2 regions of the Lentilactobacillus sp. genome follow, and region 1 is predicted to be linked to the other one. Evidence: riboswitches for the same ligand, from Rfam matches in the RefSeq annotation. Region 1 holds a riboswitch; the other holds the start of a gene.
The links. Region 1 has a riboswitch for thiamine pyrophosphate ahead of thiW (energy coupling factor transporter S component ThiW). Riboswitches for the same ligand answer to the same signal wherever they lie in the genome.
Positions count from the first base shown of each region.

Region 2: linked by a shared signal. The riboswitch ahead of allB (allantoinase AllB) and the one ahead of thiW (energy coupling factor transporter S component ThiW) in region 1 are both predicted to bind thiamine pyrophosphate.

Region 1 is NZ_JAXGWW010000051.1:5,550-9,764, reverse strand. Features, by position in the region: gene AB3112_RS04295 (prephenate dehydrogenase/arogenate dehydrogenase family protein) at 1-493, shown strand, start outside; gene AB3112_RS04290 (shikimate kinase) at 505-1,011, shown strand; gene aroE (shikimate dehydrogenase) at 1,026-1,898, shown strand; TPP riboswitch at 1,964-2,066, shown strand; gene thiW (energy coupling factor transporter S component ThiW) at 2,107-2,625, shown strand; gene AB3112_RS04275 (LacI family DNA-binding transcriptional regulator) at 2,626-3,639, opposite strand; gene AB3112_RS04270 (glycoside-pentoside-hexuronide (GPH):cation symporter) at 3,804-4,215, shown strand, end outside.
Region 2 is NZ_JAXGWW010000023.1:11,234-15,448, reverse strand. Features, by position in the region: gene AB3112_RS02335 (NCS1 family transporter) at 1-899, opposite strand, end outside; gene allB (allantoinase AllB) at 896-2,278, opposite strand; TPP riboswitch at 2,324-2,413, opposite strand; gene AB3112_RS02325 (SDR family NAD(P)-dependent oxidoreductase) at 2,546-3,319, shown strand; gene AB3112_RS02320 (hypothetical protein) at 3,446-3,667, opposite strand; gene AB3112_RS02315 (glycine cleavage system protein H) at 3,755-4,132, opposite strand.

The sequences.
Region 1 (4,215 bases):
GATGGCTGGATCGCATTTGGTCGGCGCTCAAAACGGGACAACACAGTTGTTCTCCGGTTCTAAATACTTTCTGGTAACCGGTTCACAAACCAAGCAGCAACTTTCCGAATTTCAGAAACTAATGAAAGCTGGCAATGTTGATTGGACGATGATTGACGCGCAAACCCATGACAAACTGGTTAGCGAACTGAGTCACGTACCGCATGTCATTGCGGCGACTTTGGTCAACACCGTCGCCGATAGCGTTGGTAATGATCCGGTTGGCTTGACCGCAGCCGCCGGTGGTTTTAAAAGTACCACCAGAATCGCGGCATCGGATCCGAAAATGTGGACGGCCATTATGATGAGCAATTCTGAGGAAATTAGTTCAGAAATTGCCGATTTTAAGCGAGAATTGACTGAATTTCAGCAGGCGATTTCAAGCCGAAATGAAGAGAAAATTATTGCTACGTTTACCAAGGCACAGAAGATTCGCAAATCATTAGACGAATAGGGAGTGGGCTTATGAGAGCAATATTAGTTGGATTTATGGGCAGCGGCAAGACGACGGTTGGTCATTTGTTGGCCGCCAAAATTGGGGTTCCTTACCATGATCTGGATGATATCGTGGTCGCAAATGCAGGCAAGTCAATCAAACAGATTTTTGCCGAAGATGGAGAAGCTGTCTTTCGTCAATTAGAGCACCAGGCGCTGGAAGCCGCAATGGATGATGACGGCATTCTTGGGACTGGCGGTGGCACACCAATTCAACCCAATAATTTTGAGATGCTCAAACAAAGCGACGTTCCAGTCGTGTTGCTTGATGTTTTGCCGGCAACCATTTTTAATCGTCTCAAAGATGACACGGACCGGCCACTTGCCAGACAGTTGGGACTGGACGGCTTGGTTGATTTAAAAGGGCAACGTGACCGTAAATATGAACAGGTGAGTGACTTCCGAGTCGCAACCGATAATCTGTCTCCATTGGAAGTGGTTGAGGCAATTCGGACACATTTATTCATTCAACTATAGGTGGAGGTAATCAGATGATTGATGGACACACAAAATTATTTGGCTTTTTGGCACATCCGGCAGCCCACAGCTTGTCGCCGCTAATTCATAATACCAGCTTTAAAGTATCCGGGATTAACGGTGCCTATCTGGCGTTTGATGTGACTTCTGATGGCCTTCCGGCTGCATTGGATGCGATGCGCGTTATGGATATTGGCGGCTTTAATCTTTCGATGCCACTCAAAACCGATGTCATTGCTTTCTTAGACGAAATCACGCCCAGAGCCGAACGCCTGCACGCGGTTAATACGGTTGTCAATCGCAACGGTCACTTAGTGGGTGACAGCACTGATGGCCAAGGATTCGTTGATGCACTAAAACAAGAAAACGTGAGACTTGAAGATAAAACAATGACCGTTTTAGGAGCTGGCGGTGCCGGCCGGGCGATTATCTCAGCGGCGATCGATGCCGGCGTCAAAAAGATCTATGTCTTTAAACGCCACAATGCGACCTTTGCCACACTTAAAGCACAGCTGGAGAATTGGTCGGATGTCGTTTCGGTGCTTCCATATGAGGACGTTGTCAACATGCAACGGGCAATTGCGGCCAGTCAAATTGTTGTCAATGCGACCAACATCGGGATGGCCGGTGACCAGGCCAGTCCAGTGACAGATGAAGTGATGCAACAGTTTGGCCCTCAGCACGTGGTCGTGGACGTTATCTACTTTCCATTAGAGACGCCGTTTCTTAAAGCGGCCGCAAAACAGGGGAGCCATACATACAATGGGATTGGGATGCTGGTTAATCAAGCTGCGGGATCGTTTTTGGAATGGACGGGTCAGCAGATGCCGATCGACCAAGTGATTACGGCGGTCAACCAGGCTGTCAGGAAACGTGTCAAATCTTAAAACTGTGTTCGCCGACAACTCGTTGTTTATCCGTTATAATGGACTATGAACTTAATTGAATACTAAGATAACATTAGGGGAGCCATTTGGCTGAGACGGAATTCGTTCACGGACCCTTCGAACCTGATCTGGTTAGCGCCAGCGTAGGAAAGATGTTTTTAAAGCGAAAAAGGCCTCCTTTTGTTATCAAACAAAGGGAGGTTTTTATATGCGCAACCATACGACCTATAAGATGGTCTTAACTGCAATTTTGTCGGCGATTGGCGTCGTTGGCGGCAGTATGTTTGAATTTACGGTCGGAGTTGCCAAAGTGGCCCCGATGCAGCATTTGATTAACTTGGTGTCGGGCGTGCTGGTGGGGCCGTGGTGGGCGGTCACCCAAGCATTCATAACGTCGCTGATTCGAAATTTATTGGGAACCGGGACAGTCTTGGCCTTTCCCGGCAGTATGATTGGGGCCTTTTGCGTCGGCTGGCTGTTCCAGAAAACGCAAAAGCTGATTGTAGCGGCCCTGGGAGAATTAATTGGAACGGGCATTTTAGGGGCGATTGTCGCCTATCCGATTGCGCAGTGGCTGATGGGCACAACCGGTGCTGTATACCTGTTTATTCCCAGCTTCTTCTTAAGTGCACTGGTTGGCGTGATTTTTGGATACATCATTTTAAAGGCAATTTGGAAACGGATTATCGTGCCACAACAGGATAAGCTCGGAATCGGCAAGAAGTAATCAGGGCTTTTGGAAGGTTTCCCGGTAGTGGAATTTTCCGGGAATGATATTTCGGGTATGCCAATTTCGTGGGAAATTGACAAGTGTTTCGGCATGCAGGACGGCCGCATAACCTAATTCGACTTTCGGCAGCCAAATACTCGTCAATGACGGTGTCAGATAGGACGCAAACTCCAAATCGTCGTAACTAATGAGCTTGAGATCCTTGCCTGGAACCACATTGTGTTTGGCCAGCCCTTTCATGACGCCGATTGATAGCGGGTCCGACGCCACTATCAGACCATCGATTTTGTGCCCGTATTGATTTAATAGCGTGTCTGTTGCATCCATGGATTGCTTCGTAGTCCAATTAGTCAGCTTGATGATGGGGGTTCGGTTGTTATCCTGACACCATTTTTTATAAGCACCGGTTCTGGCATCTTCGACAGTGACGCCGGATTTGCCGTCTATGTCAACCTCATGTCGGTTGCCGCCAATAAAGGCGATGGATTTGCTGATCCGGCCCATTTCGTCAAGTGCTCGGGTTGTTAATTCAGCCAAATTGGTATCGACAATATCGACTTGGTCATGGTCATAACTGCCGCCGTCGACAACGACCAAATTGGGGTTAACCGCTTTAATGGTTTTAATGGCGGCTTTTGAAATTGTGCCGACAATAATGACCGCATCGTACCCTGCAAATCGGTGTGGATCAATACTTTTATCTGGTCGGATCACACGGGCGATGTTAATGTGGCGGGAATTTGCCGCTTCGTAAACGCCGCGGCGAACAAAGCGCCAATATTCGTCGCGCGTTTCTTCTTCCAAGCTTAAAGTCGTCATCAACACAAAATTAAGCTGATTTTTAGATTGCTTGGGTTCCAGCGAATATTTGTAGCCCAATTTGTCTGCGACTTGGCGGACCTTATCGCGCGTTTGCTTGGCAACATACTCACTTTTTTCGGGGCTGAGCGCACGCGATACCGTTCCCGGCGAGACATGCGCCAGCTTAGAAATGTCCTTGATTGTAGCCATGTTCATTCACTCCTCAATTACAAAAGTTAAGACACTTAAATGCGATTAAATGTTTTAATAAATATTTCCACAGTTTTAATAAAATTAATTGACAATTTAACTGTAAACGTTTACATTCTAGATAGCAATTATTTTTTAAAATTTATTTTTGGAGGCAGAAATTTATGGCAAGTAACAACACTGTTACAACTGGTCGCAGGCTAACTTCACGACTGTCGTACTCATTTGGTGCGTTCGGTCATGACATGTTCTATGCGACGTTGTCAACATACTTTATCATGTTTGTTACCTCTCACTTGTTCGACAAGAGCGCGGGTGGACAAAACGATAAAATGATTTTCTGGATTACAACGATTATTTCGCTCTTGCGATTTGTTGAATTGGCAATTGATCCATTTATTGGAAATACGATCGATAACACCGAAACCAAGTGGGGCCATTTTAAACCTTGGATCCTCGCTGGTGGGACGATCGGTTCGATTACATTAGCTATTTTATTCACCAACATGGGTGGCTTGAACCAATCAAACCCATTGCTTTATCTCTTGATCTTTGCTGTTTTGTACATCACCATGG
Region 2 (4,215 bases), on a different contig from region 1:
ATGGTGCCCAATACGATAAAGATGGAAACGACAACGGTAATAACGTTGTTATTGAATAAATGGGCCATCGCGTGGACCGGACTGGAAATGCCGGTAACCACCGCCAACAAGGATCCGGTTAAAAGTGTCATCCCATAGGCTAAAAAGATTGGGAAAAAGTATAGGGCCGCACGTCGCCTATTGGATAAACCAGGTTTGAGTTCCCGTGAATAATCCGCCGCAGACTCAAAGATTGCCGTATAGTTGCCTAGAAAAGCCACCACGAAGCCCCAAAAGGTCGGCCCCCAGGTTCCTTTGACGTTGACCATCCGAGCGATGAAGACGGCACTTTTCTGCGAAATCAAATAAGCAAGCGTTGAAATCAGCGCAATAGACATTAACAGTGATATCCAAATGGAAACCACTTTAATGGATTTAAACCCGTTGACCGATAGAAGTGTTTGAATGGCGAGCAGGGTCACAAAGAAGACGGGCACATTATCGTACCCGGTGAGGATTTTAGCAATTTGGTTCAGTGCCAAAGCACCAGTCCAACTTTGAAATCCGTACCAGACAATGGCCGGAATCCCGCGCAGCAGGCTTGCCAACTTGGAACCCAGCAGGCCAAAGGTCATCCGCAGCTGAATGACGTAGGGCGAACCGGTGTAGTAACCAAAGTGGTCATTTAACACAAAAATGATTGAAATAATGCTAATTGCGAGGGCTGCAGCGACCATCGTCTGCAGCAAATTCATGCTGGCTGTGCCGGCGACGACGATTGACGACCCCAAGGTAACGTTGCCAATGTTGAAGCCATCGCCCAACCACATCGCCATATAGGAAAGTTCACCCACGTGGCGTTGATTTTTCGTTCGTGGCTTTAGGTCGGCCGGGACTGAAAGTGAGTGTGAACTGTTCATGATGAGGCCTCACTGATTTGATTAGTCAACTGTTTGCCGGTTGGTTGGCCCACAAAGCCGTCGTCAAGTGTGTAAATGATTTGACCGCGTAAAATTGTAGTCGTGACTCGGTCGTTGATTTGAAAGCCTTCATAAGCGCTGATTTTATTTTTGTAATACATATCATTTTTGTTTAAAACATAGGATTGATTCAAGTCCAACAGCGTGATGTCAGCGTCGTAACCAACCTGAAGTTTCCCTTTATTGGTCAGGCCAAATATCTTGGCTGGGTTTTCGGCAGTCAGTCGTGCGAATTCGGTTGCGGGCAAACCACGTTGCCTGACAAATCGATCATAGAGAAGGTCAACGTTGTTCTGGCAGCCGCTAATGCCACCCCAGATATCAAAAATGTTATGGGTGACGCTTTGTTTCATTGATAGCGGTGCCGGTGAGTGGTCGGAACCGATGGTATCAACGTCGCCAGCCGCAACTTTTTCCCAAAGCCGGCTAACAATACTTTTGTCCCTTAGAGCTGGCGAGCACTTTGCCAGAGGACCGATTTTTTCAAACTGCTCGCGGTCCAAAATTAGGTAGTGTGGGCAAGTCTCACAGGTTACTTTGAGGCCGGAGCGACGGGCATTTACCACGGCCTCGACTGCCTCAGGGGTTGATAAATGAACAAAGTGAAGGCGGACGCCGGTTTGTTCAGCTAAATAAATTGCCCGGCGAACAGCCTCAATTTCGACAAACGGTGGTCGCGAGTCAACGTAGTCTTGAATGGTGGTTTTCCCCTGGGCAATCTTTTCGGCCGCCAGACCGTCCGTAATTGCCGCATTTTCCGCGTGGACCAGAATGGGCAAGCCGGTTTTGGCAATCGCGTGCATCCCGGATAATAATTGGAAATCATCAACGTTTTTGAAGTCGCCTGGCTCGTCTGATCCCGTAGTTGCCATGAATGCTTTATAGCCCATGGCACCACTTTCAGCCATCTTTGAGATTTGATTGACGTTTCCCGGCACAAGCCCGCCATACAAGCCGTAATCAACGTAAGATTGAGTTGCCGCGATTTTGGCTTGACGATCAAATTCTGTTTGAGTGGTCCGTGCCGGTAGCGCATTTAATGGCATCACTAACATCGTCGTTGTCCCACCTGCAGCTAACGCCTGAGATCCGGTATGGTAGTCCTCCCAGTTACTTCGACCAGGTTCATTGATGTGAACGTGGTCATCGATCATCCCCGGCAAGACCATTTGTCCCCGCGCATCGAGGACTTGTTTAGCCTGTTGAGTGAGCCCAGTTCCAATGGCGGCAATTTTACCATCTTGAATTGCCAAATCCGCAGTGATGACAGCGTCCGGCGTCACCACTTGTCCATTTGTAATAACCAATGTGTATTCCATGAAAAAGCCTTCCTCTCATATCGGTCAGAGGAAGGCTGTTGAATCGTCTTGTGTACAATGTCTTCCTCCGGCAGTTCAAACTGCATCAGGTTCAATGGGTATATTCTCAGCCAAATGGCACCCCAGACAAGTTAAATTTTAACAGCATTATTATTGCTGAAGTCGTTTGAAAAAGCAAGTAAAAACACGAGTGATCGCTTGTCAACCACCTGGAATGAGGGTATGTTAAGGACAACGATAAACTCAAAATTTGGAGGTTGAATTAACATGACAGCATTCAACAAGGATAGCTTTTCATTAAAGGGGAAAGTTGCGCTGGTGACCGGCGGGGCCTCCGGGCTTGGACTCAATTATTCGATTGCGCTTTCGATGTACGGTGCGGATGTCTTTATCGTGAGTCGATCACAGAAAGGCTGGGACGATGCGCAAAAAGCGGTGGAAGCTAACGGCCAAAAAGTCGGTTTCCTTCAAAAAGACATTACTGAAGAAGGCGCGGCGGCCGAAGTGATTCAGGAGGTCCTGACTGAATTTGGTCATTTGGATATCTTGGTCAATAATGCGGGAATGCAAATTCGAAATGACGTCCTTGATTTCAAAGACGCCGATTGGCAGAAAGTGATTAATTTAAACTTGAACGCGCTATATTACCTGTCACACGAAGCTGCCAAAGTGATGGCCAAACAAAAACGCGGCAAGATTATCAATATTGGCTCGATGCAATCCTACCGCGCCGGTAAATTCATCTTCCCATACACTGCCAGCAAGCACGCTGTTTTGGGATTGACCAAAGCCTATGCGGATGCTCTGGCACCTTATAATGTGCAAGTCAACGGCATTGCGCCAGGTTATATCAAAACGGATATGACCAAGCCGCTTCAAGACGATCCGGTTCGCGGACCCGAAATTAAGGGCCACATTCCGTCGGGCGAATGGGGTGTTCCCGAAGAGCTGATGGGGCCGGTTGTCTTTCTTGCCAGTCAGGCATCGGATTATGTAACCGGGGTAATGCTACCGGTTGATGGTGGATATTTACTCAGATAACATGTAAGAAGCTGTTAATTCAGCTTCTTTTTTGATCAAAAAAATGACCTCCAAGCCAAAAGCTTGAAAGCCATTTGAATGCCTAGCACGAAACGAGTGCGGGTATTTTATGAGGCCACTGATGAATTACTTCTTCAATAATTCTTCAGCTTTGCTCTTAAGATCGTCAGTTGACATGTTCATGTAAGGTTCTACGTCTTTTTCGGTCTTGAGGGTGTCGTGGTCGTTCTTTTCCATGTAATAGTCCCAAATAGCATCTCGTACTGGAAGTTTACTATCGCTCCAATCGAAAGCTTCACTCATCTTTTCATTGAGTAATGGGGATTCTGCACCTGGTTGTTCTGCCATAGATAATTACCTCCTTCTATTTGATCTGACTTCATTATAGTTCTTTTTTGAAAAGTGGTTAAATATTTGTTCGATTTATTTGAAAGTCTAGTCGGTTGGCTGAACTTTCATGATCCAGTTTACCTCTGGGTCGGGCTTATTGAGCTCATCGATGTCTTTTCCGATATCTTTATTTCGCTCGATAATTTTACCGGCGATCGGTGATTTGAGTGTTTCCACTGATTTGTCACCTTCAATGTCCAAGAGATCATCGTCGACTTGAATGGTATCCAATTGGTTGGGAAAATCAGCGAACGTAATTTTGCCCATCAAGTCATAAACGGATTTGTCGATTCCCAGTAAGTAGCTGCCATCTGCTTGCTTAGCGTACCAGATACCGTCCTTTACCTGCGCTGGTTCATGAGCGGGTTGTTTCTTACCCGTGAAGAAATTAATGATTCTTTGCCAAATTGAAATTTTTGCCATAATGACACCGCCTCGATATTATTTACCTTAATTATACCGTATAATTAGGGATGTACTAGAATTTGAACAAAAGGGGGAAATGT